Regions from separate parts of the Pseudoalteromonas sp. NFXS53 genome, predicted to be linked through region 1. Evidence: riboswitches for the same ligand, from Rfam matches in the RefSeq annotation. Region 1 holds a riboswitch; the other holds the start of a gene.
What was found. Region 1 has a riboswitch for lysine ahead of dapA (4-hydroxy-tetrahydrodipicolinate synthase). Riboswitches for the same ligand answer to the same signal wherever they lie in the genome.
Positions count from the first base shown of each region.

Region 2: linked by a shared signal. The riboswitch ahead of lysC (lysine-sensitive aspartokinase 3) and the one ahead of dapA (4-hydroxy-tetrahydrodipicolinate synthase) in region 1 are both predicted to bind lysine.

Region 1 covers NZ_JBWVBR010000017.1:53,083-65,591, reverse strand. The annotation lists gene AC1HJP_RS16695 (branched-chain amino acid transaminase) at 1-231, opposite strand, end outside; gene ilvM (acetolactate synthase 2 small subunit) at 284-529, opposite strand; gene ilvG (acetolactate synthase 2 catalytic subunit) at 529-2,175, opposite strand; gene AC1HJP_RS16680 (TraB/GumN family protein) at 2,690-3,574, shown strand; gene AC1HJP_RS16675 (hypothetical protein) at 3,714-4,334, shown strand; lysine riboswitch at 4,531-4,723, shown strand; gene dapA (4-hydroxy-tetrahydrodipicolinate synthase) at 4,838-5,722, shown strand; gene AC1HJP_RS16665 (2,3,4,5-tetrahydropyridine-2,6-dicarboxylate N-succinyltransferase) at 5,734-6,474, shown strand; gene AC1HJP_RS16660 (PLP-dependent decarboxylase) at 6,474-7,679, shown strand; gene AC1HJP_RS16655 (succinylglutamate desuccinylase/aspartoacylase family protein) at 7,688-8,800, shown strand; gene AC1HJP_RS16650 (phospholipase A) at 9,029-10,006, shown strand; gene AC1HJP_RS16645 (bifunctional GNAT family N-acetyltransferase/hotdog fold thioesterase) at 10,113-11,006, opposite strand; gene AC1HJP_RS16640 (spermidine synthase) at 11,203-11,892, shown strand; gene dtd (D-aminoacyl-tRNA deacylase) at 11,889-12,326, opposite strand; gene AC1HJP_RS16630 (alpha/beta fold hydrolase) at 12,438-12,509, opposite strand, start outside.
Region 2 covers NZ_JBWVBR010000009.1:60,896-73,404, reverse strand. The annotation lists gene AC1HJP_RS11330 (lipoprotein-releasing ABC transporter permease subunit) at 1-117, opposite strand, end outside; gene lolD (lipoprotein-releasing ABC transporter ATP-binding protein LolD) at 110-799, opposite strand; gene AC1HJP_RS11320 (lipoprotein-releasing ABC transporter permease subunit) at 792-2,003, opposite strand; gene AC1HJP_RS11315 (SulP family inorganic anion transporter) at 2,160-3,800, shown strand; gene AC1HJP_RS11310 (DUF642 domain-containing protein) at 4,063-5,262, shown strand; gene AC1HJP_RS11305 (sodium-dependent transporter) at 5,894-7,216, opposite strand; gene lysC (lysine-sensitive aspartokinase 3) at 7,410-8,756, opposite strand; lysine riboswitch at 8,838-9,011, opposite strand; gene nhaD (sodium:proton antiporter NhaD) at 9,142-10,389, opposite strand; gene AC1HJP_RS11290 (hypothetical protein) at 10,538-11,800, shown strand; gene AC1HJP_RS11285 (condensin complex protein MksE) at 11,787-12,338, shown strand; gene AC1HJP_RS11280 (ATPase) at 12,335-12,509, shown strand, end outside.

The DNA of each region.
Region 1 (12,509 bases):
TTCTTCGGCCGTGTAAGGGATCTGCATACGATAGATTTTTGCAGAGTCGAATAAGCGTTTAGTGTGATCTTGTAAACGGAAAATCGCCGGACCTTTTGGTGTGTCATAGGCACGCACACCTTCAAACACTGAACTACCATAGTGAAGCGCATGGCTTAATACGTGTGTCGTCGCTTGCTCAGACGGTACCATTTCACCATTGAACCAGATCAGGTCAGATTTATTACTCATGTTTATTACCTTGTATTAATTATTCTTTTCTTTCGCTCTTAATATAGAACGATTATCCAATAGCCTGTTGCTGCATTGGTTGCAACTCAACCTGTTTTACCTCAACCAGCTTACTCAGTTGCGAGGTTAATAGATAGATGGGTTTGTCACTGTCCACGGTCATTTTGACTTGAAACAATTCATCTTGTCCTTCCAAGGCTAGGTCTAATAACTGGAATCCACGGTGACGGACCACACGTAAGAAACGTTCAATTGCGACACTTTGTTGTTTTACAGCAATATTTAGTTGGTGTTTCATTATGCATTCTCCGTCATCATTTCATCATTTGCGGCACCTGGCGGAACCAGTGGCCATACGTTTTCTTTATCATCAATACAAGCGTGTAAGATATATGGCCCTTCAGATGCCACTAGCGCATCCACCGCCGCATCTACTTCGCTTGCATGGGTAATGGTTTGTCCCGGAATACCAAAAACGGCAGCAAGCTGCACAAAGTCAGGGTTATCCGATAAGTTCGTTTCACTGTAACGCCCTTCAAAAAACAGCTGTTGCCACTGCCTTACCATACCCAGTCTTTGGTTATCTAATATTAAGATCTTTACAGGAAGATTATTTCTGCGAATGGTGGCCAACTCTTGGATGTTCATCATGATCGACCCATCACCAGAGACGGTGATCACCATGTCATCAGGACGTGCGATTTGTGCACCGATTGCCGCGGGTAAACCAAAGCCCATAGTACCTGCACCGCCACTGCTTAAATGGTTGTGTGGGCTGGTGAATTTCATATGCTGCGCCACCCACATTTGGTGCTGGCCCACATCACAACACACCACGCCAGTATTTGGCATACGCTTGCTAAGTTCATTTAATAGATAAGGCGCAAAGACTTTTTCGCCCGGGTAGTCATAACGCCAAGCATGTTCTTTTTTCATTGACGAAGTGTGTGCTAACCACTGTGCATCTGTCACAAAGCACGCTAGATGAGGAATGGTAGCTTTTAAGTCGCCAATCATCGACGCTGCTGCAGGTTTTCGTTTACCAACTTCTGCGGGGTCAATATCAAGATGAATTACTTTCGCCTTCGAGGCAAACTTAGCCAAGTTACCTGTTACGCGGTCGTCAAAACGTGCGCCGATACAGACTAAAACATCACATTCTTGTACTGCTATGTTGGCAGCTTGACCACCATGCATGCCTAACATGCCTAGGTCATATTCATAGGCAGGTAAAACACTGCCCAGCGCTTTTAGTGTTGAAACAGCTGGCATTTGCGTTTTATTTAAAAATTGCATCAGCTCAGCTTGGGCATTGGCGTTGTGCACACCGCCACCCACATAAGCCACCGGCTTTTTCGCTTGTGCTAGCAGTTGTTCAGCTTTGACAACTTCGTTCATGTCGAGCTCAGGCGCTTCTTCTTCAAGCGCAAGCCAAGGATGAAACGGTACCTGTGCGAGTTGAATGTCTTTTGGGATATCAACCAACACAGGACCCGGACGACCTGATAACGCTAAGTGCATGGCTTCTTGTAATACTTCAGCTAAGTCTTCCGCGCGCTCAACCATGTAACTGTGCTTAGTGCATGAAAGCGACATACCTAACACGTCAACTTCTTGGAATGCGTCAGAGCCGATAGCCGCCGTAGGAACTTGCCCTGTGATGGCCAAAACAGGCACTGAGTCCATCATGGCATCAGCAAGTGAGGTAATTAAGTTAGTTGCGCCTGGGCCCGATGTAGCAAAACACACGCCTAACTTACCAGTACTGCGGGCATACCCTACTGCCGCAAAACCCGCGCCTTGCTCATGACGAGTCAAGTAATGTTTGACAGGCGCGCCATACAACGCATCGTAGATTGGCATGATTGCCCCACCTGGGTAACCAAATACCTCTTTAACGCCATGTTTGGCTAGTAAATCTATTAGTAACTCTGCGCCTGTCATCTTCGTTCCTCATTCCCAATCTGACTGCTGTTTAACTTAAATTCGACCCTAAAACGAAAAAGCCCCCCGAACTTTTCAGTGCGGGGGGCTTTTTGCTTAATACTTTTCTTTCAGCACTAACCAGCCCCCGCGGTAATAATAATCACCACGTTGATAATCACGACTAGTAGAGAATGTGCTGTTTTGAGCATTTAAAAATCACCTGAATTTATTACCGCAACTGTATACAATATTCATCGCGTTGCGTTCTTTTTCTATTAGTACCGCGAGTAGCCTATTAAGTCAACAGCAAACCCTATGTTATTTACAGATTCAAAGCATCACTAAGCGCATTTAAAATTTAATAAAACCCAAAATAAGAAATAAATATCCAATCAATTTAAAATAACTCTGCCTTATTCAATACATACAAAATTTAACAACACATTTTTTGTTTATTCAAAAAATCACCAAATCTCCCTTTTTTATACAAACTTGTTATTATGTTGGGGAAATTTTTTTACAAGGGAATACTATGTTCAGCACTGTAAACCGCGTTTTTCTTACGCTGCTTTTAGCTTTTTTAATTGGCTTTTCTAGTCACTCCTTCGCACTTTCTCCGGCCCTCTTCAAGGTCGAAAAAGCAGGGGTCACATCTTATTTATTTGGCACGGTTCATGTTGGTGACAAAAGCATGGATGGTTTACCAAAGAAAATCACACAAGCGATTGAGCAAACTGATGAAGTTATCGTTGAAGTTAACATTGAGGCACTCAATGCATTTGAAATACAAAAACGCTCCATTCCTTTTATGACTTTACCGCAAGGTAGAACACTAAAGGATGAAATAAGCGCCGAGCATTTCGAAGCATTAAAGCAATACTTTGCAGCAAAACAGATCAATATTGCGCTTTTTGAAAATCTAGCGCCGTGGGCTGTGATGATCACTATGATGCAGATTGAGTATCAAAATTTGGGCTACCTAGAAGACTATGGGATCGACAAACAGGTCATTGCCCATGCTAAAAAGCATAATAAGCCTATCGGCGAGTTAGAAACTTTAGAGCAACAACTAGAAATGCTGAGTTCGCTAGGTGTAAAGAGCGACTTAATGATAAGCACTACGCTTGCGCAATTAAAAGACGTTGAGCAGTACTTTCTAGATTTGGTTAATGCCTGGAAAAAAGGCGATATGGACACCTTAAACAAGTACTACCAACTTAGCTTTGATGACTCTGACTATGGTAAGTTCAGTGAGGAAGTAATGCTGACTCAGCGTAATAATAATTGGGTTGAACAATTAACACCAAGATTGACAAAAGAGTCATTATTTATTGCTGTGGGCGCCCTTCACTTGCCTGAAAAGCATGGCTTAATCACTCAGTTAAAAGCGCAAGGTTTTAATGTAACTCGCTTATAAATCAGCCAGTTAAAAAGCTACCGCTAAGGCAATCGCATTTCTTTTCGCTGTTGCCTTAAAATTTGTTTAAATTCTTTTAAACCTTTTTCAACCCACCTGTCGTCTAACTTATTAAACAACATCAATCAGGGTGACGACGATGAAAAAATTATTACTAGCTGCTTTAACTTCCGCTGTTATTTCTGCGCCAGTTTGGGCCGAAGACACTAAAACCATTGAGCAATCATTTAATCTTGAGAGCAGCACAGAATTAGAAATTGATTTTCCAGTCGGCAGCCTAGAAATGACGAGCTACGATGGCGATCAAATCCAAGTCACCATTCGTTTAGAGCCAAAAGATAATGATGGCTGGTTTACTGATAAAGTCGATTTAAGCACAGTACAACTAAAATCTTCGCGTCAACGCCAAGAGTTATCACTGTCTATTGATGATGATAATTTAGAGCAAACTTGGGAGGTCAAAGTACCTAAAAGTATGCGTCTAGATGTTGAAGTCGGCGTCGGTAAAATTGAAATACAAGCACTTGAAAATACTGCGGATGTTGAAGTTGGCGTGGGCAAAGTGCGGATCGACACAGCCATTGATGACTTCAAACAAGTTAACCTTGAGTCTGGTGTTGGTAAAACGAGTCTATCTGGTTTTGCGGGCAAAGCTCAGTCTCATAAGAAAATGGTCAGCTCACAAACAGAATACTTCGGCTCTGGCCAATATAACTTAGAAGTTGAAGTGGGTGTAGGCAATATCAAAGTGCGCCACTAAGCCACGACTCTTAAATTAACAAACTCCCTTTGCCCGGTCTTGCACCGGGCTTTTTGATCTCTTTTATACCCATGTTTATAACCTCTAGTTTTAAACAGATGATTTTTTAATCCCCTTTGCTTGACACCTAGACGGCTAAAATGTTTCAATGCCGCCTCACCCTATTTAAGCGCAGTGGAGCATTGTCTCGGCTGCCAGGGCTGGAAGAGGTGCGTTATTCAGGTAGCGCGGTTGAGGAGAGCAAACTCCATTGATACCGTAGCGAGGGGAATTAACGCCGAGAAGCAAGCGTATTTGCTAGACGCTTACTTCGGGCGACTGGGCTGAATCCCAGCGACTGTCACCAATTGCGCAAGACGCAAGAATTTTGGTGGAGAGCTTCTGGTCTTAGAATAAATAAGGCCAGTTTGCCTTATCTTTTTTAAGTCCATTGCTCTTCGAATTTTAATTGTTCGAAGTATGGACACCCTCCTTACTCCGAACATGCTATAAGTTCGGTAGAGATGAAATCACAATACGATTTATCCAACTATCCTTTATGGACAGCTTTGGTGACGCCTTTTGACGCGCAAGACCAAGTTGACTTTGACACACTCACAGCACTCGTTCGCCAGCAAGAACAAGCTGGCAATGGCATTTTGTTGCTTGGTAGCACAGGGGAAGGCTTAGCGCTTACCCTATCTGAACAACAAGCGATTGTTGAATTTGTTTGTAACTTGGCCCCTAACGTACCCCTTATGGTTGCGGTAGGTGGTATCAATTTGCAAGAACAATTAGCTTGGGTTGAGTTTTGCAATCAGCACCCTATTCACGCTTATCTACTAGGTTCACCGCTTTACGCCAAACCGGGTGTCATTGGTCAGACTAAGTGGTTTGATGCATTACTTAGCGCCACAGACTTACCTTGTATGCTTTACAACGTACCGGGTCGCAGTGCCGTCGAAGTGTCACCACAAGTACTAAAAAACCTCGCACACCACGACAACTTATGGGCATTAAAAGAAGCCAGTGGTGACATCAGTAAATTTGAGCAATTCCGTGAAGCCGCCCCTGAAATGGCCATTTATAGTGGCGACGATGGCCTGATCCCTTACTTTGCACAGGCAGGTGCAAAAGGCCTTGTCTCTGTTGCAGCCAATGCGTGGCCAGAGCAAACCGCTGAGTTTGTACGTCGATCTTTGGCGGGTACTTATCCGAACTTATTCACCACTTGGACGCAAGCCGTAAATAGCTTGTTTAGTGTCGCCAACCCAATTCCTGTGAAAGTGCTCATGCACCAACAGGGAACTCTGGCAACACCAAACCTTCGTCCTCCTCTTACGCACCTAGAACTGCAATGTAATGCAGCGATTGAGCGTGCAAACGACACAATTTTATCTTGGAATTAAGGCAGTAAAACATGAGCTGGTTAGAACTATTAAACAATTTAGAAAACGGTAGCGTACGCGCGGCAACTCAAGACGAGCAAGGCAACTGGCACGCCAACGTAGAAGTAAAGCAAGGCATTTTAGAAGCATTCAGAAACGGCACAAACGTTGAGTTCCCAGGTGGTTTTGTTGATAAAGACAACTTAGCACCACAAGGTTTTAATGCAGAACAAAACGTACGTATGGTACCAGGTGGCTCAAGTGTACGTCGCGGTGCCTATGTGGCGTCTGGCACAATCATTATGCCACCAGCGTACGTAAACATCGGTGCATTCATCGATGAAGGTACTATGGTAGACAGCCATGCGCTAGTTGGCTCATGTGCACAAGTAGGTAAAAACGTGCACCTAAGTGCAGCTGTGCAACTAGGCGGTGTATTAGAGCCTGTTGGCGCAAGCCCAGTGGTTATCGAAGACGATGCATTCATCGGCGCAGGTTGTGTGATCGTTGAAGGTGTAGTTGTTAAGAAAGGGGCTGTACTTGCACCAGGTGTCCGTTTATCTGCAACCATTCCTGTTTATGACTGTGTAAACGAGCGCGTATTAGAAAAAGGTGAGCCAATTCCTGAGAATGCGATTGTTATTCCTGGTTCTCGTCCATCTTCAAGTGCATGGGGCCGCGAGCAAGGCCTAAGTATGTCATGTGCTTTAATTGTTAAATACCGCGATGAGCAAAGCGATGCGTCTTTAATCCTTGAAGAGGTACTACGCTAATGAGCTTTTTGAGCACACCGCTACGTCAGCATATCACTGCACTCAGTGAGCAGAACGACACACCGTTTTTTGTCTATGACCTAGATGCGTTATACGCGCATTTGAAACCACTGACAGAGCAATCTGTGGTGAAGTTATGGTATGCAGTTAAAGCCAACCCACTTTCTAAGGTGATCCAAACTTTAGATAAAGCGGGCTTTGATTTTGACGTAGCTAGCAGTGGCGAACTTGACCAAGTATTGCGTCAAGGCGTGGCTGCTAACCGTGTGCTCAACACCGGACCTGCTAAATCTAAAAAGCAGATCCAACACTTTTTGTCACAAGGTGTACGCACTTTTGTGGCAGAAAGCTTAAATCAAGTGGCTTGGTTAAACCAAGCTGCGACAGAACATCAGGTGCAGTTGCGCATTCTACTGCGTGTACAATTGCGCTGGCCCGATGGCGAAAAGAACCCACTTGGTGGTGACAGCTTAACGCCATTTGGTTTAGGGCTTGAAGAGTGGCAACAGCTGACTATTCAAGACTACCCTGCGCTTAATTTCGTTGGCCTGCATATTTTCCAATGGGGCAATATGCTCAGCACCGAAAAGTTGGCTGAGCTGTGGTCGCAAATGGTCGCGCCACTGACCGATTTAGCAGAGCAACTTGGCTTTACATGCCAAATTTTAGATTTAGGCGGCGGTTTAGGTATTCCTTACACAACCGATACTGATCGCCTCGCTTGGCCAAAGTTAGTCGATGCACTGGCAACCATTAAAGCCGCGGCTGGGGTTGAAGAACTGTGGATGGAGCTTGGCCGTTATGCGGTAGGTGAAATCGGCCATTATATAAACCCTGTTGTTGAGCAAAAGCTGAATTATGGTGAGCACCAACTGATTGTCGCGGGCGGTATTAATCATGTGTTACGCCCTGCTGTGACAAACCAAGCATTTCCGGGTGAATTGTTACGCCAATCTAGTGCACCGTCACAAGATTTCCTAGTACATGGCCCACTATGTACCGCACTCGATAGTTTAGGTAAGCACTCACTACCTGACGATATTAACGAGCACGACTGGGTGGTATTCAGTCAATGTGGTGCCTATGGGTATACCGAAAGTATGCCGTTCTTTTTATGTCATGAATTGCCTGCTGAATACGTGATTGAGCAAGGCCAAGTTGTCTGCGTGCGTGAAAGCCAAAACGCCGCAAGTTATTTAGTGTAGGTGTTCCCATGAATACAATTACTCAAGAACATATTCAAGTTGGCGAAATCGCCAATGGCTTACCTTTAACCATTCCTGTGTATCGTTTACAAGGCAATGGCAGCGGCCCTAAAGTGTATATTCAAGCCAATATGCATGGCGCAGAAGTGCAAGGTAATGCGGTTATTTACCAATTACTTGAGCAGCTAAAAACACAAACACTGGCTTCAGACATCACCTTAGTGCCTTATGCGAACCCGATCGGCTGTAATCAAAAGTCGGGGGAGTTTACTTTAGGTCGTTTTGATCCGATCACCGGCACTAACTGGAACCGCATGTATCACGATCACAGCAAACTGATCGAGTCATTTGTTCACGAACATTTAGACGCGCCAGAAGATGAGATCAAAAGTAAATTCCGCGCTCTGCTTGTTGATCAGACCCAAGCGTTTCTAGATCAACCCGCTTATCGCGTGAATACCGGCAAACGGATCGCTGTGACCTTGCAGCGCTTAGCGCATGAAGCTGACATAGTGTTAGATCTTCATACCGGTCCGATCTCAGCAAAGCATTTGTACTGTCCTGAATATGCGAAAGCCAGTGCCAGCTACTTTGACATTGAACACGTGCTGTTGATCCCCAACGAATTTGATGGCGCGATGGACGAAGCGACTTTCTGTCCTTGGTGGCAATTAAGCGAAGCCTACAAAGCGCAAGGTCGCAATATTCCAGTGTGGGTTGAAGCTTTCACCGTTGAACTTGGCTCGCAAGAGAAAATCGACTTAACCGAAGCGAAACTCGATGCCGAAAGTATTTTAAGTTATCTAAATCACAAGCAAGCGTTTATCGGTGCTGAGTTTACGCCTAAGCCTATTACCCGTTATGCCTGTATGCTTGATGACTATTTGGCGTTTTATGCCCCTATGGGTGGCATGGTCGAGTACAACGCCGAACTAGGCAGTCATATAAAAGCCGGTGACACCATTGCGAAGATTTTACGCATGGAACAATACTTATCAGAAAAGCCATTGCATGAAATCACGTTAGATACAGATGCCATCACCATTTTGCATTTTGCTTCGGCCAGCGTGAATCAAGGCACTGAACTCTATAAGTTCTTCACAAACTATTTCGAGCTGTAAGGCTTCATCTTATTGCGTGAGAGTAAGCACCTTTTATTGAGTGTCGCTTACTAAGGTGTGGCGGCTTTTGCCGCCAGCCTTTTTCCCGATTTTCATTTACAACCCAATTCGTTTATTCACGCTAACTTCATGCATCTCATGTATACTCATTTTGTTAAAGGAGCATACAAAGAGGCAATCATGCGCTACTTACTCACATCTTTGAGTATTTTATTTACTTTTCCATTGATGGTTTTTGCCACAGAAACGCCAGTGGAAGAAGATGAAATCGATCTCGTCAAACAATGTGTTATCAATGAACTGATAAATGCTGACGACAACACTCTAGTCGCAGATATTAAAGAAAAGTGTTCTAAGTTAGAGGCTGCTGACAAATTCAGTCTACTCGATCAGCGCATGGCCCGTGAACGAGTAACACAAAAAAACCGTAATGTTCTAACGCCTCATCACCGCAATTATATTTTGCCGGTATCATATATCAGTCAACCAAACGCAAGACCTTTCAGTGGCTTCAAAGCAATAGATGATGAAGAAGGAGAACCGCTTGATAACTTTGAGGTCAAATACCAACTATCATTAAAAGTACCTATTTACACTGGCTTTTCAGACCCTGATCAGGCCATTTATACCGCCTTCACCCTGCAATCCTATTGGCAGTTTTATAACAAGGATATTTCTTCACCTTTTCGTGAAACCAATTATGAACCAGAAGTATTTTGGGTAAACTTTTTAGACGATGAGAATGTGTTGTGGGGCGATGAGATGGCTGTGGTAGTCGGCTTATCGCACCAATCAAATGGCCGCAGCCAACCAAACTCTCGCTCTTGGAACAGACTGTATGCCAACTTTATTTGGGAAAACCGAGGGTTTGTTTTTAGTTTTAAACCTTGGTATCGACTACCTGAAGACGACAAACCAGATGCTTTAGAGGCAAAGGGCGACGACAACCCAGATATATACAAATATATGGGCTACTTTGAGTTTAGTGGCGTGTATCGTCAGGGCGATCATGAATTTGGTTTCATGGTGAGAAATAACCTTAACAGCGATAATCGCGGTGCTTTACAGTTAGATTGGTCATTCCCGCTTTGGGGTAGGCTCAGAGGATATGCGCAATACTTTAACGGTTATGGTGAGAGCATGATTGATTACAATGCCGATATACAACGTTTTGGTGTAGGTATATTGCTCACCGATATTTTGTAATACCAACCCTCAAAATGATTAAGTATTATTGAGGATTGGTATAACTTCTACCCAATAATAAAAAAGCCAAGCGAGTAGCTTGGCTTTTAAGATCTAGTGCTTAATTTTAGCGAAGCACAACAAAGCAGCCTTCAAACTTAGCAACCAGCTTATCGCCATCGTACACATTCACTGGTACATAGTATTTCGCTTTGCCTTCAGTTTCTAACTCAAGCAATTTGCCCGAACAATCTGCAATGGTCACAGTCGCACTTGGTGCCGTTGTGAGTGGCTTAAGGTATTTGATTTCAGCATCAGCCAACACAATGTTACCTTCAAGGTTGAGCTCTTTAAGCGCCAAATAGGTCGCGCCCCACCCTGTCAGGGTCGCCATGCTGTATACCGAGCCTGCAAACATTGAGTTATGTAAATTTAAATTCGCTTTTAAGTCTGCTTTAGTTGAAAACTGCCAGTCAGTGTAGCTTTCAACTTTAATGCCCATCGCATCACTGATTGGAATAGATTCACGCCATGTATTTTGCAGTACCTGCGTCCAGTCAGGGTGGCGGAACCAACCTGGCTCACAAGGCTTTTGCTTGACCATTTTCCAATGCTGTACGTCACCGTATGCAAGATGTGCTTTTTCTAAGACGGTATAACCATGCTTTTCATAAAAAGAGAGCGCTCGCTCACGGGCAAATAATACTAGTTCATCAGCATTTTGCTGCCAAGCTACCTTTTCAAGGTCATGCAGTAAGCGGCTACCTAAATGTTGACCTCGGTGCTTTTCATCTACCGCCATATAACGCACTTGTGCTTGCTGTTGGTTATTAAAGTGCAAACGTGCAACGGCTAATACATCTCCGTCGTTATTCTTAATATAACGATGCTCCGCTTCTTGCTCTAAATCGTCTTGTTCAGAGCCGCGAGGCTGATCCCACGGGGCGCGTAAAACTTGCCAACGTAATTGATAATAGGCTTGCCAGTCTTCGCTACTTTGTGGCGCACTTACCTGAAACATAGTTACTCCTGTTGAAATGCATCTCTGGCCGTCGATTTACTAACAAAGCAACGGCAACTTGGTGTCGTTTTTATAAACTCACCATACTAGAAAACCGCAAAATAAAACATAGTTTCGCGCTGCTTCAACAACAAACAATGTAAAACTTGGTGGACACACTGGCATTACAGAAAAGCTCAGCTATGATGATGTAATTATGGAAAAATTTTTCACAAGCTCTGACACTTTGAGCACCGACTTTGTTTTTCACTGCCACGATTTTGGACATTTAATTTATTGGCAGAAACATGGCCAGATCAGTATTCAAGTGCGCCAAGAAAAACAGTATCGATGGCTCTTAATCAACGACACTTTACAATCTGTGATTGATAGAGACGATGCCTCGCGCCTATTACTTCCACATTTACAGCAGCTTGCAACGCTTTGGCAACCATTAGCAGCGCCAAAAACCGTATTAGAGTTAGGGCTGGGTGCTGGGGCTATCCGTAACTACTTAGAATCTCAATACCCAGACGTACATGTCACCTCAATTGAAAAAGACCCTGAAGTTATCCGCTGTTATAAGAAGTATTTCGATGGTGATGCACTCAGTGCGCTGATCTGTGATGATGCTGAGCGATTTGTCCAGAAAAGTGCGTTATATGATTGGATTATTTTAGATTTATTTAGCCAAGAAGATGCGCCGAATTTTTTGTTCGACCATAAGTTTTATCAAAATATTCGCAATCGTTTAAATCAAGGCGGCTGGCTGTTTATTAACTTTCTCTCCAGCCACCCCTCACAGTTAGAGCAACTTCAGCACCGACTGATCACTAATTTTGGCAAGAAGCCCAAAGAAGTTGCCATACCTGAGTACTTGAATCACATCATTGCAGTAAGCCGCTAAACCGACAGGTTAAAGGTGACCGGCCCGTCATTACACAAACTCACTTGCATATCTGCTGCAAATTGCCCTGTTTGAACTTTAATACCCGCGGCTTTTGCCTGTGTCACAAAGTAGTCGTATAACGCTTCGGCTTGTGCTGGCGTGCCTGCGCTCGAAAAGCTTGGACGCATGCCCTTTTTAGTATCCGCGGCCAAAGTAAACTGCGATACCACTAAAAGCTCACCCTCAATGTCTTTTAGGCTGAGATTCATTTTGCCAGCGTCATCAGTGAATATACGGTAATTACTCACTTTGTGAAGTAACTTGTCTGCTGTAGACTCATCATCAAGCTTTTCAACGCCCAATAGCAATAAAATGCCTTTGCCTATCGCACCAACGCACTCACCCGACACGTCTACTTTTGCGTGAGTAACTCTTTGAATTAATCCCTGCATTTCATTCTCGAAACTTTATTTTTTAATGTGCTAAATATACCGAATTTAGCCGCTTTCTAAAACGAAAGTCTTTACAGCTTAGAATGTGTAACGCCTGATATAACGCAGACATTAATGCAAGCGACACAGCATTAAGTCAGAAGCACGAATAATGGCATCCATATAGTCACCTTCTCGCTGCGC
Region 2 (12,509 bases), on a different contig from region 1:
CACGATTAGCACACTAACCCCAAGTAAAACGCCGATAGTAGACGCTTTATTTAAGATTGAAGCGAAACCCTTCTGCCGAGATTGACTAAAGCGCTTTGATAAAAACAGGCTAAGCATGACTAACCTCAGTCAACACACCATCATTTAATTGCACACTTCGACCAAGTTTTTCTGCAAGCTCTAAGTCATGAGTCACAATGACAAAACTGGTCTGAAGTTGTTGATTGAGTTCATTTAATAAATCATAAATTTTAATAGCATTTTGCTTATCTAGGTTACCTGTGGGCTCATCAGCCAAAACCAATGCAGGCTTTGTAACCAGTGCGCGCGCGATTGCCACACGTTGACGCTCACCGCCTGATAACTCTGAGGGTTTATGTTCAGCCCTATGTCCCAATCCCACCTTCTCTAGCATATTGAGTGCTTCAGTATGTGCACTATTTGCTTTAACACCTTGTATGAGTAGTGGCATGGCAACATTTTCAAGCGCAGTAAATTCCATCAATAAATGGTGAAATTGGTAGATAAACCCCATATGTTTATTTCTAAATTCGGCTTGCTGATTTCTAGATAGCTCCGCAACATTTGTACTTTTAATTTTGGCATAGCCAGTTGTTGCATGATCTAAGGTACCAAGAATATGTAATAAGGTACTTTTCCCCGATCCAGAGCTGCCAACTATTGCAAGCATTTGCCCTTGCTCTAACTGTAAGTTTACACCTTTCAACACTTCGACTTTGTTCTTTCCATCTTGGTAAACTTTGCCTAAGTTTTGACAATCAATTACTAAATTACTCATATCTTAAAACCTCAGCAGGCATTACTTTCGCAGCTTGTTTTGCTGGATAAAGGGTAGCTATAAAACTTAATAAAACACTCAATGTGGCCATGATTATTAGACCTGTGACTTCAAACTTAACGGGTAAGGTCATCCCTCCTAATAAAGACAAGCCGACCATTGACATCACTTCATTGATATAATTTGCCAGTAATAATCCAACAAATAACCCCAATAAAGTACCGATAACCCCATTGTAAAGTCCTTGAACCATAAACACTTTCGATATCATCGCGGGTGTAAAACCTAAGGTTTGCAATATGGCTACTTCACCTTGTTTTTCTTTGACCATCATTGAAAGACCCGAAATAATATTGAAAATCGCGACTAAGACAATGAGTCCTAGCAACAAAGACATCACTCTTTTTTCCATTGCAACAGCTTCAAACAAAGCCCCCTGCTGTAATTGCCAATCAATACTTGTGTAATTAGAGGTATCTAGACTAGCAAGCTCTTTATAAAAGTCTTCAAGAGAAAAAGCATCATGTAGTGAGACACTGATATCTAATTGAGATTGCGACTTCTTCCGCATTAATCTTGCCAAGCTTTGGCCATTCGCAAAAGCAAGTTGTGTATCAGCTTCACTTCTTGAATTATAAATAAGGGCCACAGTAAATAGCCTTTGTGCAGGCACCCTCCCCATAGGCGAATAAGTTGTGACCTCAGGCATAATCACTCGAATTTGACTACCCACCTGAACTTTCAAACTATTTGCCAAGTAACGGCTAATGGCTAATTGATACTTACCCGATTGAAATTGCTTGATACTGCCTGATTCAATATGACTCTCTAACAGCGAGGTCCCGCCCTCAAAAACGCCCTGTAATCTAACGCCTAAAAGTTCTTCATTAGTTTGTAGAATAACGTCTGAGGTCAGATAAGATTGCACTCGCTTAACCGTACTTAACTCGGCTAATTGCGCCTTAAAATTATTAGATGATTTTACTTCCTCTTCAGGTTTAAGCTGCACATGAGGGATCATGTCAAGCATGGCGTTTTTTAGTGTTTGCTCAAAGCCATTCATCACAGAGCTCACTGTGATCAAGGACATAAGTCCTAATGCGATACCTGCGATAGAAAAAAAAGAAATAAATGAAATAAACGCATTCCCTTTGCTCGCTTTGGCATACCGAAGCCCAACGAAAAGGCTAACTGGTTGAAACATATATGATAAATTCAACTTTCATATTAGACATGCCTGCATACTACCACAAAGTCACATCACATATATAAATACTAACTTGTAAAAAAGTTTGTAAATCCGATAGTTAAAAAGAAAATTTGGTGTAAAATGCGTGAAATCTCGCGGTATGGAAGTTCTATGTTATCTCTATCTCGATATAAGCATATGAATTTAAAGGGCGATTTGTTTGGTGGTGTTACCACTGCCATAATATCTCTCCCGCTTGCCCTCGCGTTTGGTGTTGCTTCAGGAGCCGGTGCTGAAGCAGGTATGTGGGGTGCAATTTTAGTCGGTCTTTTCGCTGCCTTGTTTGGCGGTTCTACTTCTCTGATTTCTGAGCCAACTGGTCCAATGACGGTTATTATGACCGCAGTTTTGACCGCAATGATGGCTAAATATCCTGAATCTGGCCTGGCTATGGGCTTCACAGTTGTGATGATGGCCGGTGCCTTTCAAGTGTTACTAGGTACCTTAAAGCTCGGTAAATACGTAACACTGATGCCCTACTCTGTTATCTCTGGGTTTATGTCAGGTATTGGTGTTATCCTCATCATATTACAGCTTGCACCTTTATTAGGCCACCAAGCTCCCGCAGGAGGCGTTACAGGCACTCTAGCTCAACTCCCAGAACTTCTATTAAATATTAAGTTTTCAGAGTTGTTATTAGGCGCGGCAACATTAGCAATATTGTTTTATTTCCCTAAAAAATATCGCCAATATGTGCCTGCTCAATTAGTCGCACTCGTTGCTGTGACCTTAGTTTCAGTGATCATTTTTGATACTGACAGCATTCGTAGGATCGGTGAGATACCAAGTGGCCTACCTTCTATAGTTATCCCTACTTTTACTGCTGATCAATTTCAATCAATGGTAATCGACGCCTTAGTGCTGGGTACTTTAGGTTGTATTGATACCTTATTAACTGCTGTTATAGGCGACAGCTTAACTCGAACTGAGCACGATTCTGATAAAGAGTTAAGAGGTCAAGGTGTTGCAAATATTATCTCTGGCTTATTCGGTGCATTACCTGGTGCAGGTGCGACCATGGGCACAGTGGTAAATATTCAAGTCGGTGCGCGTTCTCCACTGGCTGGTATTTTCCGAGCATTGATTTTAATGGCCGTTGTATTTGTAGCTGGAAGCTTAACCGAACCAATTCCCTTGGCTGTTTTAGCGGGTATTGCCGTATATGTTGGTATAAATATTCTTGATTGGAGCTTTATTCAAAGAGCACATAAATTGAGTATCTCTCAAATGGCAATTATGTATGGTGTAATGTTACTCACTGTATTTGTAGACCTCATTGCCGCTGTAGGCTTAGGTGTCTTTATTTCAAATATTATGGTGATAGAACGACTTAGCCGTGTGCAATCAGAACAAGTTAAAGCCATCAGTGACTCTGATGACGATGTTCCGATGAATAAATCAGAACAGGCATTATTTGAACAAGCGAACGGTCAACTGCTCTACTTTTACCTATCAGGCCCTATGATATTCAGTGTCTCTAAAGCCATTGCACGTCAACATCGCGATATAAGTAAATATAAAGCCATGGTTTTAGACTTAAGTGATGTGCCAATGCTTGATGTCACTGTGAGCCTAGCGCTTGAAAATGCGATTACTGATGCGTTAGATGCAGACTGCAAAGTTTTCATCTACTCTCCAAACTCAGAAACATCCGATCAACTCCATCGTTTTCAAATAAACGAAAAGTTAGGTGAAAATGCATTTTGTAATTCTAGAAGTGATGCATTAGAACGCGCGTTGGAATCAATGTAAATTTAATCGTTTTGGCATAAAGTAGACTCTTTGTGCCAAAACGACTTTCAAAAACCTCTTTTTATAAATTAAAATCAAAAACCTCCTAACTGGCATTTTCTTTGCAGGTCTATATTTTTGGAATATTAAATTACTGCAAAAAACTAATTATTGATTTAATTGTTTATTAATTGTTGACGAAACCAATACAAAATACGACAATAGGATTAATTTCGCTTTCAAAGTTTGTTGTAAGCAGTTTTTAAACTTGGAGAACTACTAAATGAAGTTATCTTTATTAGCAATGTCAACGCTTTTTGCAACGCAATTTGCAATGGCTGATAATTTAGTTACAAACGGCTCGTTTGAAGAAAATGTGATCAACTCTAAATGGACATTGTTGAATTCAGTTAACGGATGGGAACGTGAAGGCGCACGTTTCGAAATTCAAACTTCTAGACTGGGCATCATAAATGCACAAAACGGCAATCAGTACATTGAGTTGGACTCGACTGCGAACTACAGTATTTTCCAAAATATTGCTACAGAAGCTGGTCAAAGCTACGAAGTTTCTTTTTATTACTCTCCTCGTATTCAAGGTAATAGCTCAACAAACAAAGCAGAAGTTAAATGGAATGGCCAAACTGTACTAAGCCTTAATTCTACAACTCGCGGTTGGCAGTCATTTAACGTTACTGTAACTGCTGACACTGATTCATCTGAGTTGCGTTTTGTTGGTACAGGCAAGAACGATAGCCTTGGCGCATTCATCGACAATGTAAGTGTGACTAAAAAGCAAGCATGCCACACAGGTATTTTCGGTATTAATAATTATGGCGACCTAGAAACAGGTTACGTATACAAATTCGATCTTGAATCTAAAACGTACAGTGTTGTTGCTGGCGCACAAAACACCGCATCTAACATTGCTAGTCACAACGGCAAGCTATATTTCATGGAACAATTAGATTCAAAAACTAAAGCATCTAAGCTTTGGTCTTTAGATTTAGAAACAGGTACTCAAACCGCTGAAGCAGATGCCACTTCATGGCCTATCTATCGTTCTGCAGTCACCGCTGACGGTCAATCTCTGCGTGCTACCAGCAAAACATACATGTACGACTACGACTTACAAACTGGCGAGAAAACGGTTTTAGGTAAAATGCGTTTTTCTGGTGACACATTCTCACACGGTGATGTTGCCTATTCGGCAGATAACAACACGCTTTATGTGTTAACTGGTAAGTCTCTTTACACAATTGATGACAGCACTATGGCACTGACATTAGTAGGCCATCACGGAGTTAATTGGGCGTCTGGCTTGGCAATTTCTGACAACGGTACGCTATACGTATCAGGTCGAGTGTCAGGAGAAAACGCAAAAATTTACAGTGTAAATCCTCAAACAGCAGTTGCAACCTATGTGATGGATGCACCTGAACATATTAATGACTTAACGTTTGTGGACAACTACTGCAACTAAATATTTATTAGAAAATAGCCAGTTTTTACTGGCTATTTTTTTACACCAAATTTACCTTAAACTGACTTAATCATTTAGTACGCTTCATTTTACGTTATTGATAAACATTAATGCTCTCTTATAATTTCTTTTAATACCCTACCTATCGAGCAGTAAAAAATTTAGAGATTACGCAACAAAGCTCTGATTACCCTCGAAGATTAATAAACTACAGTTCGCAGCTTTAATTTCAGTTCTATTAAGAAGCCTATTACATTTGGCTCTGCTCACAGCAGTTTAAAACCATCTAAACTTGGATAAGTTTCAACCTCAGTCTGTTTGAAATAACCCATGAAACATTGCTTGAAAAAAATCTACACCATCAGACTATAATCTTTAGAAAAACAGGGCGAATTTACACATCTATTTTGTGTAAGTGCAAGCCGTTTTAATTAAGATTAACCGCTGTCATTTAATTTGTTATCTACAGCTTAGGTTATTCAAGTTTGGGCTTAACATTCTTAATTGGTTACTTTAATGAATTAATAAACATAAAAAAGCCCCAACAAATGTCAGGGCTGAATTATAAATTTTTATGTTTAAGTGCTTTGTGATTAATACAAACTTGCTTGGCTTTGCTTAATCGTATTACCTATTTCAAAGCTACATTTACAAATACCGCAGTCATTAATACCGGGCATACAAAACGAACATATTGCGCAAAGTAATAATGGAAACCGCTACTTGCTTCTAAAAGCTTATTGCCTCTTTGCCACATCCAGCCGACTGTCAAAAAGTAAAACAGTCCCATTAAAGGTAATTGATACTGTGTGAACACACTGATAATCAAACCAAATAGCCATTCAAAATTAAGTATAATCGTCGTTGAAACCAACATAATCACTAGAGTTACCCAAATTGTGGCACTTTTTCGTTTAAAACCGTGGTTTTCTACTAAAAAAGAAACAGGTATCTCAGTAGAAGATATTGTAGAAGTTAACGAAGCAATAGACATAAGTACAAAAAAGGTTAGACCTACAAATAGGCCTATTTGCCCCATATTCATAAATAGCTCTGGCAAAACAGCAAAAATCAAGCGCCCTTCCCCGATCAACTTACCATCTTGGAAAACCTCAACGCCACTTTGCTGTGCAACAAATATTGCAGGAATGATTAATAAGCCTGCAAGAAAAGCAACACCTGTATCAAGCAAGGCAACACTCACAGTTAATTTAGGTAAATTTTCATTTGGTTTTAAATACGAGCCATAGATCATCATGCAGCCAACCCCTAATGAAAGTGAGAAGAAAGCTTGACCCATAGCAGCAATAACCAAATCAGGATCGGTTACTTTTGAAAAATCTGGTACTAAATAAGCCTTAAAGCCTTCTATAGCACCGTCAAGCGTTGCCATATAGCCAATTAAACCTATAAGTAATAACAATAATAAAGGCATTAATCTTCTAGACCATGCCTCTATACCAGACTTAACACCTTGCAAAATGATACTGGCAGTAAGCAACAACATAAGCGGGGTGAAAATGAAATTCCGCAATGTCGAGTCACCTTTCAAGAATGCTGCGAGTTCATTTAGTTCTAATAGCCTTGCAAGTGGTTCAAGTGAAAAGGCCAGCATCCAACCTGCAACGATCGAATAAAAACTTAACATCACAATGGCACCACATAGGCCAACATAACCTGCTGTAGCGCCCACTTTAGGATTGCTATCCTGCCATGCTTGTTTAAGTGCTTTAACTGGATTAGATTGTGCTTGGTGACCTATATACAACTCAGTGTACAAAGCTGGTAATGCCAAGAGAAATATAACGACAAAGTACACTAATAAAAATGCACCACCACCATGGTTTGCAGCTTGGGTGGGAAAACCCCAAATATTTCCAAGCCCTACAGCAGCACCAGCAGCTGCCAAAACAAAGCCTAGGCGACTTTGAAAGCCATCACGCAATTGAGCCATTTTGATATCTTTATGTTTTTGTTATAGACGGATGAGTATACGCAAGTTAAAACCCTTTGCGAAGCAACTGAGTTTAATAACATAGAGTTTCTAGTTATGGTACTGACACTTTCTATCAAATATCAGAATTTAAAAAGCGAGCTGAGTATTAAAGCTCAGCTCGCTTGATTAAATTTAACAATGAAACGCCTTCTTAACACGCTTCTAGCAATTGCGCATGTATCGACTGAACAACGTTATCTGATTCGCTTTGTTCAACTAAGAAACACAAATTGTGTTTACTTGCGCCATGGCAAATTAGACGAATGTTAAAGTCTTTAAGTACATTCATAAGATTCACTTCGTGTTGACGAAGCTGGATCTCAGAACCTATCAGGGCAACCAAGGTTAGATTTGTCTCAACAGTTACATGACAAAATTCACTCAGCTCTTCTAAACACGCTTGATCAAGTTCAGGTCTAGATGAACTCAATGCATTATCAAGTGTGATAGCAACACTTATCTCAGAAGTGGTTACTAAATCCACCGAGATATTATATTTACTTAAAATGGTAAAAATGCGTGCTAAAAAGCCACTCGCCAACAACATTTCTGGGCTCTTTAACGTTAAAAGAATCTGATTCTTACGTTGTGTAACGGCTCTGATCCCAGCTTTAGATTCAGTTTCTTTCTCAATCCAAGTTCCACCGGCTTGAGGTTCGCGGCTAGAACCAACAAAGACCGCGATACCGCTGCGGCTTGCAGGTAAGATGGTTGCTGGGTGTAATACCTTTGCACCGAATGTGGCCATTTCAGCCGCTTCATCAAAGCTCAATCGTGCAATCGGTGACGCTTTTTTGCATAGACGTGGATCTGTACTGAATATGCCAACAACATCTGTCCAGATCTGTACACTTTGTGCACCTATCGCTTCCGCCAATAATGCGGCGCTGTAATCTGAACCACCTCTGCCTAGCGTGGTTGTTTGCCCATACGTATCACTGCCAATAAAACCTTGTGTTACTAACACTTTGTCTGCAAGTTGTGGCAATAAATGCTGCTCTGCTGCGCTTGCAGTTGCACTCACGTCAGGCGTTGCTTTACCAAACTGGTTATCTGTTTTAAGTACTTGGCGTACATCAAACCTGTCAGCAGTAACACCTAAATTACGTAATACTTGAGTAAATAGAAAAGAGGATAGTCGCTCACCGAAGCTAAGCATTTCGTCACACTGCTGTGCGCTTAACGCTGGTAGTTCAGCAAGTTGTTCAAACTCGCTAATTGTTTGAGAAAAGCCGGTTGCTAAGTCTGCATCTAGTGTCAGTTTTTCTAAAATGGCATCCTGGATATCAAGTACAGCTTTAACAAGGGTTTTACGCTCTGCTAAATCAGCCTTTTGCTGAGTTAATGTCACTAGGTGATTAGTAACACCTGCACTGGCACTCACTACTACAATACGTACTTGATTATCATCATGAATAATTTGTGCACAGCGATGCATTGCTTCAAAATTGGCGACACTTGTACCACCAAACTTAGCAACTGTGAACTGGGAAGTCATTTTATCTCCTTTATGAACACTGTGTGTTCAACATCAATAAGGAGAACTCGGCAAGAATATACGGATAGATTTGATATGCTCATTGCCAGAAGCTCTCCACCATAAATCGGTGACAGTTCCGAGGATTCAGCCTCGTAAACCGAAAAATAACAGCGACGTACTGGTATTCTTCTCGGCGAACACTTCCCTCACTGACTGTCATCGGTATACGTCACCTCAAACCAGCTACCTAAGTTTCGCGCCTCTTCTGTTTATTTTGCGTAATCTAAGCTGAACTTAGGCAAAATAAAACCCGCGCAAACGCAAGTTTGTGCGGGTTTTTAAAAAGTAACTTTTAGACGTCTAGGTGTCAAGTACTGTTTTAAGTAATTTTTACTTAACGCTTCTAAATCATCATGCCTGCGTAATAAGCACCTACATAACCTACTGAATAAGCTATGAGTAGATAAAAGAACATACGTAAGTAGCTAACAAATGTCAGTGCTTTAACCTTGTTCATCGCGATTATACCCGCAGCAGAGCCGATTATTAGCATTGAACCACCAACACCCGTTGCATAGGTAAACATTAGCCACTGCTGTGTAGACATAGTGATATCGGCTTTTAAAAGCGCCGCAGTTAAAGGCACGTTATCTACTGCTGCAGACATAATACCAACAATGTAATTCGCATACTCGGGTTTTAGATAGTCATACAACTGAGTGAATTTAACCAAGAAACCAACTTCTTTAAGTGCGCCTACCACAAGTAAGATACCGACGAAGAAAAGTAACGTGTCGTATTCTATCTCGCGAATGTAGTCGATAATTTTGCGGTTTACGTCTTTTTTACGCATTAAGAACTGAGCAACTAAGAACATCAGTGACAAACCAAATAACATGGTTAATAAAGGTGGCACTTGATATTCAACACTCAAGAATAAAGTAGAAAAAACCGTTAATGCAAAAATACACGCTATTGTTACATCTGTTTTCTCAATCCGACGTGTTTGTTCTTTCTCAAACACAATCGTTTCATTCATGCCAAATGACAGTAATGTAGCCAACACGATTACACTCACAATCGCTGGGGCAACAAGCAATAACAAGTCAGGAATGGTTACTTTATCGGCAAGAAAAATCATAAGTGTTGTCACATCGCCTGTGATCAATGATACTCCCCCTGAGTTGACACTAAATATGATTAAAGTTGCATATTTAATAAGCTTCTTTGGGTCTAATTTCAGCGACATAACAACAGCTAATGAAATAAGCGTTGCTGTAATATTGTCTGAAATTGACGAAAATACAAAAGCGGCAATGCCCACCAGGAACATGAGTTTACGTTCGCTGATTTGTGATGGCATGACACGGTGCACGATATTTTGTATAAAGCCTTTAGAGTTTAGATAAGCGACGAAAGTCATGGTGGCCATTAAAAATAGCCACAAGGTTGCTATCTCTAATATGTTGTGGTTTAGCTCATGTTGTACATTTTCTGGGCTTTGACCATGTATCGGAGAGATAAAGGCGATAATCCAACATAAAGTACCAAAAAAAAGTGTAGTTTTGGCCTTGTTTACATGGATTATATCCTCTATAACGATGAGCACAAAAGCTATCGCTATCAGTGTTAGGATTATAGTAGTAACCATAATGCGTAAACAACCTGTGTTTAAAAATTAACAAAAATGGTGGGTAACGTAAGTCGGCGCAGATTCTAGCATTATAGGTACATGTAAGCTATCAATATAAGTATAAAATACGGTCTTTTTTCACAAAAAAGACACAAAGTGGAAAAATATGATCCCAGCGAAGAAAGTTTTAAATACGCTCACTGAACACTGGTCTGTCATTGAGCTTTTGTTTAAACGTTTCAAAATGACTGATTTCAGCATCAAAGACGTTCAAAACATCATAAAAAACAAAAATCCTCATTGGAAAAGTGACAAAATATTCAAGGAAACTAATAAATTATTAAATCAGGAAATAATCATACCACTGGCTAAATCGTCACAATTAGAAATCAACAGAGCGATTGCTGAGTTCATCAGTTTCTTATTACAAGAAGAGGACTTAGGCCTTGCTGCAGAAATAACGGTTTTAGTCACAGATCTTGAACGACTCGGTAACCGCTTAGCACAATCCGGTGAAGATGGTGACTTTACAGAGTTACGTCGCTTTAGCCGCATCATGGACGAACGTGTTCGTAAAATCGTTAAGCTGTTTAATCACAATGAAAACGCTATCTTTAACATTGTAGAGCAAGCAAAGTCTGATACTAGCCATGTTTCACTTCAAAAGCGTTATAAAGCCGTTATAGAGGCATTTGACGAATATATTGAGCCCATGCTGGAAATGGTCGATATTCGAGGTGACTTTCACCGCTGCTTTAACCGCATAGAAATGCAAATTAGTGCTCAGATAGAACATATCGAACTCTTTGGCCGTGGCAGTATTGACAAGCGCATGCTAGAACAACTTCGTACTCGTATTCTTGATATGCATCTAGTTGGTCGAGAAAGTCTGCGTAAGAGTGCTGATATGCTAATGCCGTTGAGAGAAGAACTAAGACGTAATAACCTGATTACACGACAAGCATCTAAAGTACTAGGTCTTATACGTAAAAACGGCGTTGATCGTACATTAAGTGCCGTACAGCCTGAGTTTGTTTCTGATATTCAACGTTTTTCATTAGGCCAACAACGCCACATGGTCGCCTATATGGCAAGTTTAGTAGAGTTTGAGCATGACGAATACGAGCTTCCCGATCAAAACGATGTGCCAGCCTATCAGAGCCCAAATATTCCAGATTACAACAACGTAAGAACGACTTTCGCAAAAACAGGCAAAAAGCGAACGGCGATTTTAGGTTTCTTATCTGAACAATATCCAGATCTCGAAGCCGATGAAATGCTGTTTTTATACCAAAAATTAATCAACGATACAGATCTCGAATTACAACAGGACGAACAACGCACAAAAGTTTCTATTTCGGGACAGACATTCAAACTGTATCCATTTAATGCCGCCAACAAGCAAGAACAAAAGAATGACAAACATTAATTTAACTGATTTATCAGAATTACAAGCCATCAATAAAAAATTGGTTAGCGGGTATCACATCAGTGAACAAGACACCACTTTATGGCAGCAACTTGACCAAAACATTGATGCTTACCAAGCCTTATTTTCTGCGCTTGGGCATGATCTTATTCATGATGCCCGAGGCTTTTATTATTTAGGTAGTGATGAGAGCACGCCAAACATGGGTAAGATTTCGCGTGCCATTGCATTAACTATCTATATTCTTATTGAGCATTACGCGAACCAAGGTAAAGATCCCCTTCGTGCCCTATTTGATAACATCGCCGATTTAGAGCTTATGCAAACATTGGTACAAATGAATAAACACCTATTTGACCAGCTCGAAATTTTTTCTGGCTCGGAGCTTCGTAAAGACGTTTATTTACGTATGGTACGCTTAGGGCTGGCTAAAGAAGTTGAGCAAGGCTTTGTATTACTCGCGCCAGTTTATAGATATATAGACGCACTAATGGAAGTAAATGATAATAACTTTGACGAACTCGAGGAAGAAGTATGAGTAAGTTATATGGATTAAGTAAGCTTGCACTGTTGAATACAGCAGGATATGCAAAATGTGTGATCCCGCTGAATAAGAGTGCCTCTATTTGTGCGCCGAACAATACAGGTAAAAGCTCGGTGATTAATGCGCTACAATTTCCGCTGATCAACGACCTGCGTTTAACTGAAT